DNA from 4 places in the Shewanella pealeana ATCC 700345 genome. Region 3 is predicted to be linked to each of the others. Evidence: predicted binding sites of a transcription regulator. Region 3 holds the regulator's gene; each other region holds the start of a gene.
What was found. The regulator sigma-54, encoded in region 3, starts transcription at its own class of promoters, with help from an activator protein. The targets are predictions, from matches to a motif close to GTTGGCACGNNNNTNGNNT.

Region 1 (3,212 bases), 2.4 Mb from region 3:
ATTTTATAACGACCTTCAGCTATTGCCGCTTTGATTGCATCTACTTTCTTTTGATCGATTTCAGGCATGTCAGCCATCTTAGTCTGTACGTTTTGGATTTGCTGAGCCTGCGCCGTAATCGACACTGAATCAGTTTTCTGTGCGCTTTGAGCCGGCGCCGACGGTGCGGTTTGAGCCGGTGCACCTTTCGCATTCATACCCATGCCAATACGAGTATTGGCATGGGTATTTACTTGTTTAATATCAATAGCCATTTTGAGATCCAACAGTTAATAAAGAGAGTTTATTACACATGCTATCGGCAGCATGACTCAATACTTTAGGATTTTTTCATTCATACACTCTTACATTTTACATTCTTACTTCGACTTGGCCAACGCCAGTGACACGTGCATCGAGTTTTTTATGTGAATGACTATTTTTAATCCGAATTTTATCGCCAACGTTACCATCATGCAGTGCTTCACCGACGGTTTTAATCTCAAAATTTTCAGAACGTGCATATATCGATACACTGTCGCCCTTGCAAACGATACAGAGTTGATTAGCAAAAATAGGCTGTCCCGGTGCGACACGTCTTTTTAGTCTTGCACCTACAACTTGAGATATCTCCTCAAATTGCTGACCGCGAAGATTGCTCTGCTCGATATATTCGATCTCAATATCACCGCGAGCGAGCAAGTCTCCGGGGCCCATGGTCGACTTTGCCACAACGATGGGATAGAGGATATCGACTCGAACCGAGAGAAAAATCTGCCATGGGTAGCTTAAATCAGGGCTGTTACAGCTAATTCTAACGGTATTGTTACGGCGGATAGCGCGGTCACTGGCTATCTCTGCTTTAATTGGCAGGTAACAATTAGGTAAATTGACTCGGGTATCTAGACTTTGCGGAGTGATATTTATCCGAGCTTTTTCAGGAGCCTCTATTTTTTGTTCTACTGCGGCTATAGCTAATCGAGATATGGTCGATATAGAAGGAATACTGGCAGGTTCAGCTGCAAGTGCTAGAGTTGGCATCACAAGTATGATGAAAAACGAGCCAATAAAAGCTTTTATAATGAATGCAGTAGCTTGATTCGCTAGAATGCGCGTATATTTGGGGATGTGTTGGACCGCAGTCATCTCTATCCTTTTGCATCGGTGGGCGTCATTAGTTTGACTGAAATTGCTTTGTTTAACTCAGATATGCCTTAGTTAAGCAAGTAGTATGCCTAAAAAGGAAAGATGTATGGAATTGATCGGTAGAGACCTGAATTCAGTATTTATTTGCGCAGTTCTTTTAATTTTAATTAGATATAAGCCTATGAGATGTAGGTACAAGGCAAAAAATTTATGTCGACTATTCTTGAATCAGTAAACAAACGGACCCAATTGGTAGGTCAGAATCGATTGGAGTTATTGTTATTTAAACTAAATGGACGTCAACGATTCGGAATTAACGTGTTTAAAGTTAAAGAGGTATTGCAGTGTCCTCCATTAACTACTCTGCCTAAGTTGAACTCAAAAGTACGCGGTATCGCCCATGTACGTGGTATGACAATTTCGGTGATTGATTTGAGTGCTGCAACAGGTGGGCGTCCAATAGAGGATGTTAGTAACTGTTTCATTATCATCTCCGAGTATAATCGCAGCGTACAAGGCTTTTTGGTGAGTTCGGTTGAGCGTATCATCAACATGAACTGGGAAGCCATTATGCCGCCGCCTCAAGGGGCTGGGAAATACTCTTATCTTACTGCGGTGACAGAGATTGATAATGAACTAGTTGAAATTTTAGACGTTGAGAAAATTCTCGATGAGATCTCGCCTGTTAATACTGAAACCAGTAAAGAACTGAATGATGCTTTAACCCTTGATACGAATCAGCACTACCATATTATGGTTATTGATGATTCTTCGGTGGCACGTAAACAGATAATTAGGGCGTTGACTTCGCTGGATCTACAAATCGATACCGCAAAAGATGGCAAAGAGGCGTTAGAAAAGCTCAGAGCCATAGCAGTGGGATGTGAAGATGTTTCAACGGAAATTCCTTTGATTATTTCAGACATTGAGATGCCAGAGATGGACGGTTATACCTTAACGGCTGAGATCCGAGATGACCCTAAGCTTAAGAATATCAAAGTGGTATTACACACTTCACTCAGTGGCGTGTTTAATCAGGCTATGGTGCAAAAAGTCGGTGCAAATGATTTTATCGCGAAATTTAATCCCGATGAGTTAGCGGCTGCGGTGAACAAGCACTTAAGTCTTTAGTAGGGGAATTTAGCGAAGTCGGAAACATCTCTTGCTTGTGTTTCCTTTGCTGCTAAGGTATAACGCTGCGTTCGTTTTTTGGCTGTATTTAACCTTGTTGGGTCGAAGCGGTTTGTTTTATTGATATTAGGATAATAGAGTGTCAAATAAGTCTCTTGCAGAGAATGAGTACAAGCAATTTAGATTATTCCTAGAGCAGCACAGCGGTATCGTGCTGGGAGAGAACAAGCTGTATTTGGTGCGAAGCCGATTAGCGCCTCTAATGGGTAAGTATAACTTGCCCTCCTTATCAGAAGTGGTAAAGCAGTCGATGAAGCCGACAGAGCGTCAGTTGCGCACTGAGGTTATCGATGCCATGACCACAAACGAAACATTATGGTTTCGAGACCGTTATCCTTTCGAGTTGTTATCGAACACTATATTACCGACATTCAGCCGTTTAGGGCGTCCGGTAAAGATCTGGTCGGCTGCTTGTTCATCAGGGCAAGAGCCATATTCTTTGGCGATGACCATCTTAGAGCACCAACAACGTAAGCCTGGGAGTTTGCCGGGTAATGCCAGTATTTTGGCAACCGATCTGTCACCATCTATGCTAGAACGTTGTAAAGGTGCTGAGTATGATAATCTCGCTTTAGGCAGAGGCTTGTCAGACGAACGTAAGCGTCAGTTTTTTGATACTTTGCCTTCGGGTAACATGGTGGTTAAAGATAACGTTAAGCGTTTGGTTAACTTCCGAGCGCATAACTTACTCGAGAGTTATACCTTACTCGGCAAGTTCGATATTATTTTTTGCCGCAATGTATTGATCTATTTCTCTCCTGAGGCAAAGCGGAAAATACTGCGGCAATTTGCTGCCGCATTAAATCCTAACGGCATTCTGTTTCTTGGCGCATCTGAGTCTATAGCTGGCTTGTCCGATGAATTTGATATGATCCGTTGTAATCCTGGGATCTATT
Region 2 (3,212 bases), 360 kb from region 3:
GCTAGCTCGTAACCTTCACGACGCATGTTTTCAATCAAGATTGAAAGGTGAAGTTCACCACGGCCTGATACGCGGAAACGATCTGGGCTGTCAGTTTCTTCAACGCGCAATGCTACGTTGTGTACTAGTTCTTGCTGTAGACGCTCAAGGATATTACGTGAAGTCACGTACTTACCTTCTTTACCAGCGAACGGAGAAGTGTTCACCTGGAAAGTCATGGTTAGTGTTGGCTCATCAACAGACAATGGAGGTAGCGCTTCTACGTTAGTAGTTGCACAAACAGTGTCAGAAATTAGCAACTGGCCAAGACCAGTAATCGCAACGATGTCACCAGCAGTTGCATCAGAAACTTCATGACGCTCAAGGCCCATGTAACCTAATACTTGACCGATTTTACCGTTACGCTTCTTGCCGTCAGCGCCAAGAATAGTCACTTGTTGGTTAGTTTTAACACTACCACGCTTGATGCGGCCAATACCGATAACACCCACGTATGAGTTGTAGTCGATTTGCGAAATTTGCATCTGGAAATCACCTTCAGCATCAGCATCTGGTGAAGAAACTTTTTCAACGATCGTTTCGAATAGCGGCGTCATGTCAGCGCTAACTTCGTCTGGATCTAATGTAGCAAAACCGTTTAGCGCAGAAGCATAAACGATTGGGAAATCTAGTTGCTCATCGGTAGCGCCTAGGTTGTCGAACAAGTCAAATACTTGGTCAATAACCCAATCTGGACGTGCGCCTGGACGGTCAATCTTGTTGATAACAACGATTGGCTTTAGACCTTGAGCGAAAGCTTTCTTAGTCACGAAGCGAGTCTGTGGCATTGGACCATCAACTGCGTCAACTAGTAGTAATACTGAGTCAACCATAGATAGAACACGCTCTACCTCACCACCGAAATCGGCGTGACCAGGGGTATCAACGATGTTGATACGGTAATCGTTCCACTTGATGGCAGTGTTCTTGGCCAGAATCGTGATACCACGTTCCTTTTCAAGATCATTTGAATCCATCACCCGCTCAGTGGCTTCTCCTCGAGACTCAAGGGTTCCTGACTGCGCCAGCAACTTATCAACCAAGGTAGTCTTACCATGGTCAACGTGTGCAATAATGGCGATGTTACGTAAATTCTCTAACACGGCTAAACCTCTTACCATCGGTATAAAATATAGGGGGGTTACTGACAACGACTAAAACCAATCTAGTATAGTAGTTGCAATAAAAAGCGTGACATTCTACTCTAGCTCGGCGGTATCTCACAGGATTATTTTTAACCAATCGTTAAAAATAACTCTTTCGTATTCTTTTTTTTCGCCTTAACGCTCGCTTTTTATTCACTTTTTTATACTTTAGCTGTGTGACACTAGTTAGTATCTACTCCCTGGGTAAATTCAATTTTTCGCTAGTTTTAACCATGCTTAGCCAGATTTCATGGCCTATATTGACTGTAATTAAGTCCAATTCCACACTGTCTTTAATCTCAATAACACTTATCGAAAATCCGATGTTATTTCCTTGACTTACACCCTATAAAATTGGCCATTCCTTAGTTATTCTGTTTGCCAGTAAAAAGCGTGAGACCAAAGTGTATTCGAATAAGGTAGCTCGCTATTGCACTGATATGACGCGTGCACCATATAGATCCACAGAGCGCACCAAAATGGTGCGGCAATGATATCTCCAACAAGAGATAAAATTAACTACTCCATATTATTCAGTAAGTTAAATTATTGGCACGACTCTCGCTTTATGAAAACCAGAATCGCATTAAGCGCTAAACATTAAAGATAAAACAAAGGGACGACCCTTTACCCTACTCGGAGACTTTAGAATGTCAGCAGAATCAGTTTTACAACAACTAAAAGAATTAGAAGTTAAATTTGTTGATTTGCGTTTTACCGATACGATAGGTAAAGAGCAACACGTTACAATCCCAACTCACCAAGTAGATGCTGATTTCTTCGAAGACGGTAAAATGTTTGACGGTTCTTCAATCCAAGGTTGGAAAGGTATTAATGAATCAGACATGGTATTGATGCCTGATCCTGCAAGCTTTGTACTTGACCCTTTCACTGCAGAAACAACTGCAAACATCCGTTGTGACATTCTAAACCCAGGCACTATGACAGGTTACAACCGTGACCCACGCTCTATCGCTAAGAAAGCTGAAGATTACCTACGTTCTACAGGTATCGCTGACACAGTATTGGTTGGTCCAGAGCCAGAATTTTTCCTATTTGACGACGTTAAGTTCGGCGCTGACATGTCTGGTTGTTTCTACAAGGTTGATGCTGAAGAAGCGGCTTGGAACTCAGGCACTAGCTACGAAGGTGGCAACAAAGGTCACCGTCCAGGCGTTAAAGGTGGTTACTTCCCAGTAGCACCAGTTGACTCTTCACAAGACATCCGTAGTGCTATGTGTTTAGTACTAGAAGAGATGGGCCAAGTTGTTGAAGCGCATCACCACGAAGTGGCGACTGCTGGTCAGAACGAAATCGCAACTCGTTTCAACACGCTAACCCTTAAGGCCGACGAAGTTCAGGTACTTAAGTATGTAGTACATAACGTTGCTCACGCTTACAACAAGACTGCGACATTTATGCCTAAGCCAATCGTTGGTGACAACGGTAGCGGTATGCACGTGCATCAGTCTCTTGCCAAAGATGGCGTAAACTTATTCGCGGGTGACAAGTACGGCGGATTGAGCGAAACAGCTCTATTCTACATCGGTGGTGTGATTAAGCATGCTCGTGCAATTAACGCATTTGCTAACCCATCGACAAACTCATACAAGCGTCTTGTACCACACTTTGAAGCACCAGTGATGCTTGCATACTCTGCAGCTAACCGCTCTGCTTCTATCCGTATCCCAGTGGTACCAAGTGCAAAAGGTCGTCGTATCGAAATCCGTTTTGGTGACCCAGTAGCTAACCCATACCTAGCGTTCTCTGCAATGCTAATGGCTGGTCTTGACGGTATCCAAAACAAGATCCACCCAGGTGAAGCGATGGATAAAGATCTATACGATCTTCCTGCTGAAGAAGCGGCTGAAATCCCAACTGTTGCCACTTCACTAGAAAACGCACTTGAGTGTCTAGACGCAGACCGTGAGTTCCTGACTCGTGGCGACGTATTCACTAACGACTTTATCGATTCTTACATCAAACTAAAGTCTGCAGACGTTGAGCGTATCAACCAAACAACTCACC
Region 3 (3,212 bases):
TGCCGATGAGCTACGTGTATTTTCAAAAGAAGATAAGAGCGGTAAAACGCTAGTGGCTACAGGTAATCCAGCCACCTACACCCAAATGATGGAAGATGGTCGCCCAGCGACCGCTAGCGCGAAAGAGATCCGCTACGAACTTGCGACTCGCACATTGACCTTAGTCGGTGAAGCGACCCTAGCGCAAGACGGCAGCCAAGTCACTGGTAACCGCATTAAGTACAACATTAGTCTACAACAGCTTATTGCTGAAAGTACTGGCAAGGGCGATGACAGAGTCATCACCATTATTCAGCCTGAAACCTACCAGGAAGAGAAGCCTGACACGCCAGTGAACAAGCAGGAACAGCAATGACCCAAATTACCTTAAAAGCGGCTAATCTTGCTAAAAGCTATAAAAACCGTGCCGTCGTACAAGATGTCAGTCTCACCGTAAAAACGGGGCAAATTGTGGGCCTACTCGGCCCTAACGGGGCCGGCAAAACAACAACCTTCTACATGGTGGTCGGCCTAGTACAGAGCGATAAAGGCAAGATCTTTATCGATGACGATGATCTCACCCTAGATCCTATGCACCTGCGTGCTCGTAAAGGGATTGGCTATCTGCCCCAAGAAGCCAGCATTTTTAGAAAGCTTTCGGTGCGTGACAATATCATGGCAGTGTTACAGACCCGCCATGATATCAATAACGAGCAACGTGAAGAGCAGCTCGAACATTTACTCGAAGAGTTCCACATCACTCACATTCGCGATAGCCAAGGCATGGCATTATCGGGCGGTGAACGACGTCGAGTAGAAATTGCCCGAGCATTGGCCGCTAATCCAAAGTTTATTTTATTGGATGAGCCATTTGCCGGTGTCGACCCAATTTCAGTTATCGATATCAAAAAGATTATTGAGCAACTCAAAAGCCGCGGCCTAGGTGTACTGATCACTGACCACAATGTTCGAGAAACCTTGGACGTTTGTGAACACGCTTACATCGTGAGTCACGGAAACCTCATTGCCGAAGGCACACCTGCCGAAATCTTGGACAACCAACAGGTTCGAGCAGTGTACTTAGGTGAGCAATTCAGGCTATAGTTAATTCATAGTATGGAAGCTGAAAAACTCAATATGGATTTACTTCCAAATAAAATCAAAGTGTTGAGTTTTCAAGCTACCTTCGCCAGTTCAGCGAGCTTTAACGTTTAACTACAGTGTAGGGAATAGCGGTAAAATGAAAGCGTCACTCCAGCTCAAAATGGGTCAGCAGCTCACCATGACTCCCCAGTTACAACAGGCCATTCGCCTGTTACAACTGTCTTCTTTAGAGCTGCAACAAGAGATCCAACAAGCATTAGACTCTAATCCGCTATTGGAATTAGATGAAGAGCAGTCAGACGGTGATTTAGGCGACAATGAAGACCAATCATCAAACGATGCCAATAGTGACCTCATCCAAGATAGCGCTAGCGTTGAAACCTCCGATGCCCTAACCCAAGACTCTATGCCAGATGATCTGCCAATGGACACCACTTGGGATGAAGTTTATACCGTCTCGTCAAACTCCAGCTCTGGAGTTAGCCGTGAAGACGATATGCCATTCCAAGGTGAAACCAGCGAAGGCTTATATGAACATTTAGAGTGGCAGAAAAACCTCACACCGTTTTCAGATAACGATCTTGCAATCGCCACCGCGATTATCGACGCCATTGACGAACGTGGCTACCTTACCCAAAGCTGCGACGATATTTTAGAAGCTATGGGCGATCCTGAAACCGAGCTTGATGAAGTCGAAGCGGTATTAAAGCGCATCCAGCATTTTGACCCTATTGGTGTCGCCGCGCGTAATTTGAGTGAATGCTTGCTTATCCAGCTGGCACAATATGCTGCAGAAACCCCGCATATCGACAATGCCAGATTACTGATAAAAGATTATTTAGACTTAATTGCAGGCCGCGATTTTAGGCAGTTAATGCGTAAAACCAAGCTTAAAGAAGATGAACTACGTGATGCGATAACACTTATTCAGACCCTTAATCCAAGACCAGGGCTGGCGATTGCTCGCAGCAAAGACGAGTATGTTATCCCTGACGTTTCCGTGTGCAAGAAAAAAGGTCGCTGGGTGGTTGAGCTTAATCCTGACTATATGCCTAAGATTAATGTTAACCAACATTATGCCTCTATGGCGCGTAGCACCACTAATCAGGCCGATGGTCAATTTATTCGTGGTCATCTGCAGGAAGCTAAGTGGTTTATTAAGAGTCTCGAGAGTCGTAATGACACCTTATTGAAAGTAACCAACTGTATCGTTAAATTCCAGCAAGGCTTCTTTGAGTATGGCGAAGAAGCCATGAAGCCTATGGTACTCAATGATATTGCCGAAGCAGTTGAGATGCACGAGTCGACCATTTCACGGGTGACTACCCAAAAATATATGCACACTCCAAGAGGTATTTTTGAACTAAAGTACTTCTTCTCAAGCCATGTCGGTACCGACGATGGTGGGGAGTGTTCATCGACCGCAATCAGAGCGTTTATTAAGAAGTTAGTCGCCGCAGAAAACCAGAAGAAGCCATTAAGCGATAGCAAGATGGCACAACTTTTGGCAGAACAAGGGATTAAAGTTGCTAGACGTACGATAGCAAAATATCGAGAAGCGATGCTGATCCCCCCCTCAAACCAACGTAAGAGTTTATAACTCAAAATTAGGCACTTGGAGGATCGATATATGCAAATCAACCTGACTGGACACCACGTCGAAATCACCGATTCACTGCGCGGTTATGTAGAAGATAAATTCACAAAGCTTGAACGACATTTCGATCAGATCAATAATGTGCACGTTATTTTGAATGTACAAAAGATGCAACAGATTGCCGAAGCCAAAATCCACCTTAAGAAAGGGGAAGTATTTGCCACTTCGGAACATGCGGATATGTATGCCGCAATTGACTCCCTGATCGATAAGCTCGACCGTCAGGTTATTAAACACAAAGAGAAACTAATTAAACACTAACGATGGAACTAAGTACCATCCTGCAGCCGGAATGCACTACCTGTGCCACTCCGGGCAGTAAGAAAAAGGTATTGGAGTTAATCAGTGATATTGCCGCTGTCCAGTACCCTACCCTTTCTTCACAAGAAATTTTTGAAAGTCTCTTGGCGAGAGAAAAAATGGGTAGCACGGGTATAGGTAACGGTATAGCGATTCCTCACGGAAGGCTGAC
Region 4 (3,212 bases), 920 kb from region 3:
AGGCTGGGATTTTAAAGGCATAGGTTACACGCTAGAGCAAAGCGCTATTAGTGGTAACGATATTGTGCGCTGGAATGGCCTGCCACAGCTGTACCCGAACTTGCCAGTAATTGGTGGCACCAAAGCCGATATAAAAGTAAGTCGCCCAGATGCATATTACATTCCCCCACAATGGCAAGAGGTTATTGAACGCTTACGTGTGCATGGTATCCGTATGACTAGGCTAGATAAACCTACAGAGCTTAAGTTACAACAATATCAATTTTCAGAACCAAGCTTTGCCAATCGCGATTATGAAGGGCGTCAGCGGGTAAAGGCAGAGGTAAGTAGCCAAGCCATCGACCTACAACTCCCCACAGGTACAGTACGCATCGACACCAAACAACCTTTAGGTGACTTGGCCATATTGTTATTGGAACCGCAATCACCCGATTCGCTGTTCCAATGGGGTTTTTTCAACCCTATCTTTACTCGCACCGAGTACATTGAAAACTATGCAGTGGAGCCTTTAGCCGCTCAGATGCTAGAAGATGATCCGGCTCTGCAGACTGAGTTCAATAAGGCGCTTAAAGACCCAGAGTTTGCGGCGGATCCCAAAGCACGTTTACGCTGGTTCTATCAGCGTAGCCCCTACTACGATAACCAATACTTAAAGTACCCAGTATTAAGAGGCTACTAATTCAACGGTCCTACGACTCAATCATAAACACAGCGCCAATTGGCGCTGTTCCTTTTAGGCTTTCTTCGTCGCCGATATTGTATAGGTCAGCGGTAAACGTTGGCCTTGTTGCTCTACAAAATAGCGTTGGCGCAACTCTTCACCCTGAGGTAAATCAACCTCTACTGTCTCTTCAGATAAACCCTCAAAACAGTTGTAGGGACTAAAAGCAAACTCATCGAAACTATCGATCGATAACCCGGCTTTTATCAGCGCATTAATCACATCTGACAATGAGTGTGACCAACTCATAAAGGTGTTGCTGTCATCATTGGCATTCTCGGTATAAGTCACCTCATCTTCAACATCTGGCACATCTTGGTGAAAATAACTGTATCCCTCAAACACCGCTTGAGCAGGGTGAAACTCCACCATATAAAACTGGCCACCAGCCACCAGCTTACTCGCTATGATCTGTGCCCATTTATCGAGATCCGGCAGCCAAACAATGGCTCCATAAGAAGTGAAAACCAGATCAAATTTGGCCGCGACCGTCTCCGACACGCTATAGATATCGCTGCAGATAAAGTCTGCTTTTAAATCTGCCTGTTCAGAGAGTGACTTTGCCTGAGTGATCGCCGCGGGAGAGAGATCGACGCCGGTCACATCGGCCCCCATGCGCGCCCAAGATAGCGTATCGAGCCCAAAGTGGCATTGCAGATGTAGCAAGCTTTTACCCATGACATTAAGAGCTGCCAGCTCGATTTCTTGTAGCGAACTCTTACCTTTTAGAAAGCCTGCAACATCATAAAATTCCGATGTGACGTGGGTCTGTACCCGTCTATCCCATCCTTGCTGGTTAACCGATAAATAATCCATCTCTGTTTCCCTACATGATTTTAAAGTCTAGGCCTGAGTACTAGCTGCTTCTAGGTTCTTTATTATTTTTAGCCAAGTCTTTGAGTAATTTCACTAATAATTAAACTTTAATGGCAGTTATTGAGTGAATTAGCCACTACCACCAACCGCAAACCAAAGATAACACAGTTAAAACAAATAGATAACTTATTGGCACACTTTCTGCTTATTGATAGGTATTAAAAAAGACAGCAGCTTGTAAATGCTGCCAATCAGAATAATAAAAGGAAGTTTACTCATGAAATCTACAGCGACTCTGCTTGCCGCACTTATTACCGTGTCACTATCGGGCTGCATCATCAATGTAAATGGTGCCAACGCGGGGCCCCTTAACCACCAAAAGAAACAACTTCAAATTGATGCTAACGATATCGATACCTTAGTGGCTGAAACAGGCGCAGGAGACCTCAAGATTCAAGGTGTCGATGGGCTTGCGCAGATCATGGTCACTGCGGATATTTATACCTATGGTGATATAGAAAGTAATCTCAGCCTTAAGCAGAGCGGCTCAAAAGCGACACTAGTTGCAGAGTTCGATAGCAGCATTAACTTTCAGCGCTCACCCTATATCGATCTTACCATTCAGGTACCTAGCAGCATGATGCTAGATATCGACGATGGCTCGGGTGATATCGAGATCAATGGCCTTTCGGCAAACATTACACTTGATGATGGTTCTGGTGATGTTTGGATCAAGGGCGGTAACGACCTCAACATCCAAGACGGCTCGGGCTCAATCGATATCAGCAACACTACAGGCAAACTCACCCTAGAAGATGGTTCAGGTTCTATTACCCTATCTGGTATTGGCGGTGATACCCATATCGATGATGGCTCGGGCGATTTAAGCGTAGAAAACGTCAATGGTCATGTGGTGATTGACGATGGCTCGGGCGACATCGATGTCGACAATACCCTAGGGCTAAGCATTATCGAATCTGGCTCTGGTGATTTAAGCGTAGATAACATCAACGGCTCAGTCAGCATGCACTAACCATTGCGACTATCACGCTAAACGGCTTCCCGGCGCAAGGCTTGCTGTCGACTAGTGCATTTGGACAATGATACTGACCAAGTACACTAACGCCAGCAGTGCCCTGCCCAACTAATTAAAGAATACCAATCAGTATAAAGATTTGATCGCTCAGCGAGAGTTTAGCGGTCCTGAGGCAAGGCAGCGAGTGAAGAGCATAGTTAAACTAGGTTTAAGCTCCCTCTTTGTTTATTAAGAGTCGCAGCATCAGAACCGCTAAGACTCGCCTGTAAGGAGTGTTTTTGGCTGCCTAATTCTGCGTTGAATGAACTCATAAGGGAACAACCATTATGTCGTCCATTCGCCTTGAATTAGTTTGCCAAAAAGCACTCTGAGTAGATCAACTTCTTATACTGATTGGTATAAGGTGCTTTATGAATAAAGTGAAACAGCTTTGGAAAGAAAATCGTCAGCTTGTGCTATTCATTGTTTTAATGTCTGTTTGCAGAAGTGCTATCGCCGACTGGTACACAGTACCGACAGGCTCTATGCAGCCTACGATTAAAGAGGGCGACCGCATTGTGGTCGATAAACTGGCCTACGACTTACATGTGCCCTTTACTCAAATATCATTAGCCACAACTGGCGAGCCTGAACGCGGTG

Region 1: flgA (flagellar basal body P-ring formation chaperone FlgA) is a predicted target of sigma-54. The motif match lies at 1,200-1,218, and genes of this name have one in related genera.
Region 2: glnA (glutamate--ammonia ligase) is a predicted target of sigma-54. The motif match lies at 1,733-1,751, and genes of this name have one in related genera.
Region 4: SPEA_RS00715 (DUF4097 family beta strand repeat-containing protein) is a predicted target of sigma-54. The motif match lies at 1,726-1,744, and genes of this name have one in related genera.

Annotation. Positions count from the first base shown of each region.
Region 1 is NC_009901.1:1,631,142-1,634,353, forward strand. Features, by position in the region: gene flgM (flagellar biosynthesis anti-sigma factor FlgM) at 1-254, opposite strand, end outside; gene flgA (flagellar basal body P-ring formation chaperone FlgA) at 352-1,125, opposite strand; gene SPEA_RS07010 (chemotaxis protein CheV) at 1,336-2,256, shown strand; gene SPEA_RS07015 (CheR family methyltransferase) at 2,396-3,212, shown strand, end outside.
Region 2 is NC_009901.1:4,762,891-4,766,102, forward strand. Features, by position in the region: gene typA (translational GTPase TypA) at 1-1,142, opposite strand, end outside; gene glnA (glutamate--ammonia ligase) at 1,835-3,212, shown strand, end outside.
Region 3 is NC_009901.1:4,405,919-4,409,130, forward strand. Features, by position in the region: gene lptA (lipopolysaccharide transport periplasmic protein LptA) at 1-355, shown strand, start outside; gene lptB (LPS export ABC transporter ATP-binding protein) at 352-1,083, shown strand; gene SPEA_RS19030 (RNA polymerase factor sigma-54) at 1,220-2,683, shown strand; gene hpf (ribosome hibernation promoting factor) at 2,714-3,001, shown strand; gene ptsN (PTS IIA-like nitrogen regulatory protein PtsN) at 3,004-3,212, shown strand, end outside.
Region 4 is NC_009901.1:149,955-153,166, reverse strand. Features, by position in the region: gene SPEA_RS00725 (M14 family metallopeptidase) at 1-679, shown strand, start outside; gene SPEA_RS00720 (class I SAM-dependent methyltransferase) at 734-1,537, opposite strand; gene SPEA_RS00715 (DUF4097 family beta strand repeat-containing protein) at 1,815-2,570, shown strand; gene lepB (signal peptidase I) at 2,984-3,212, shown strand, end outside.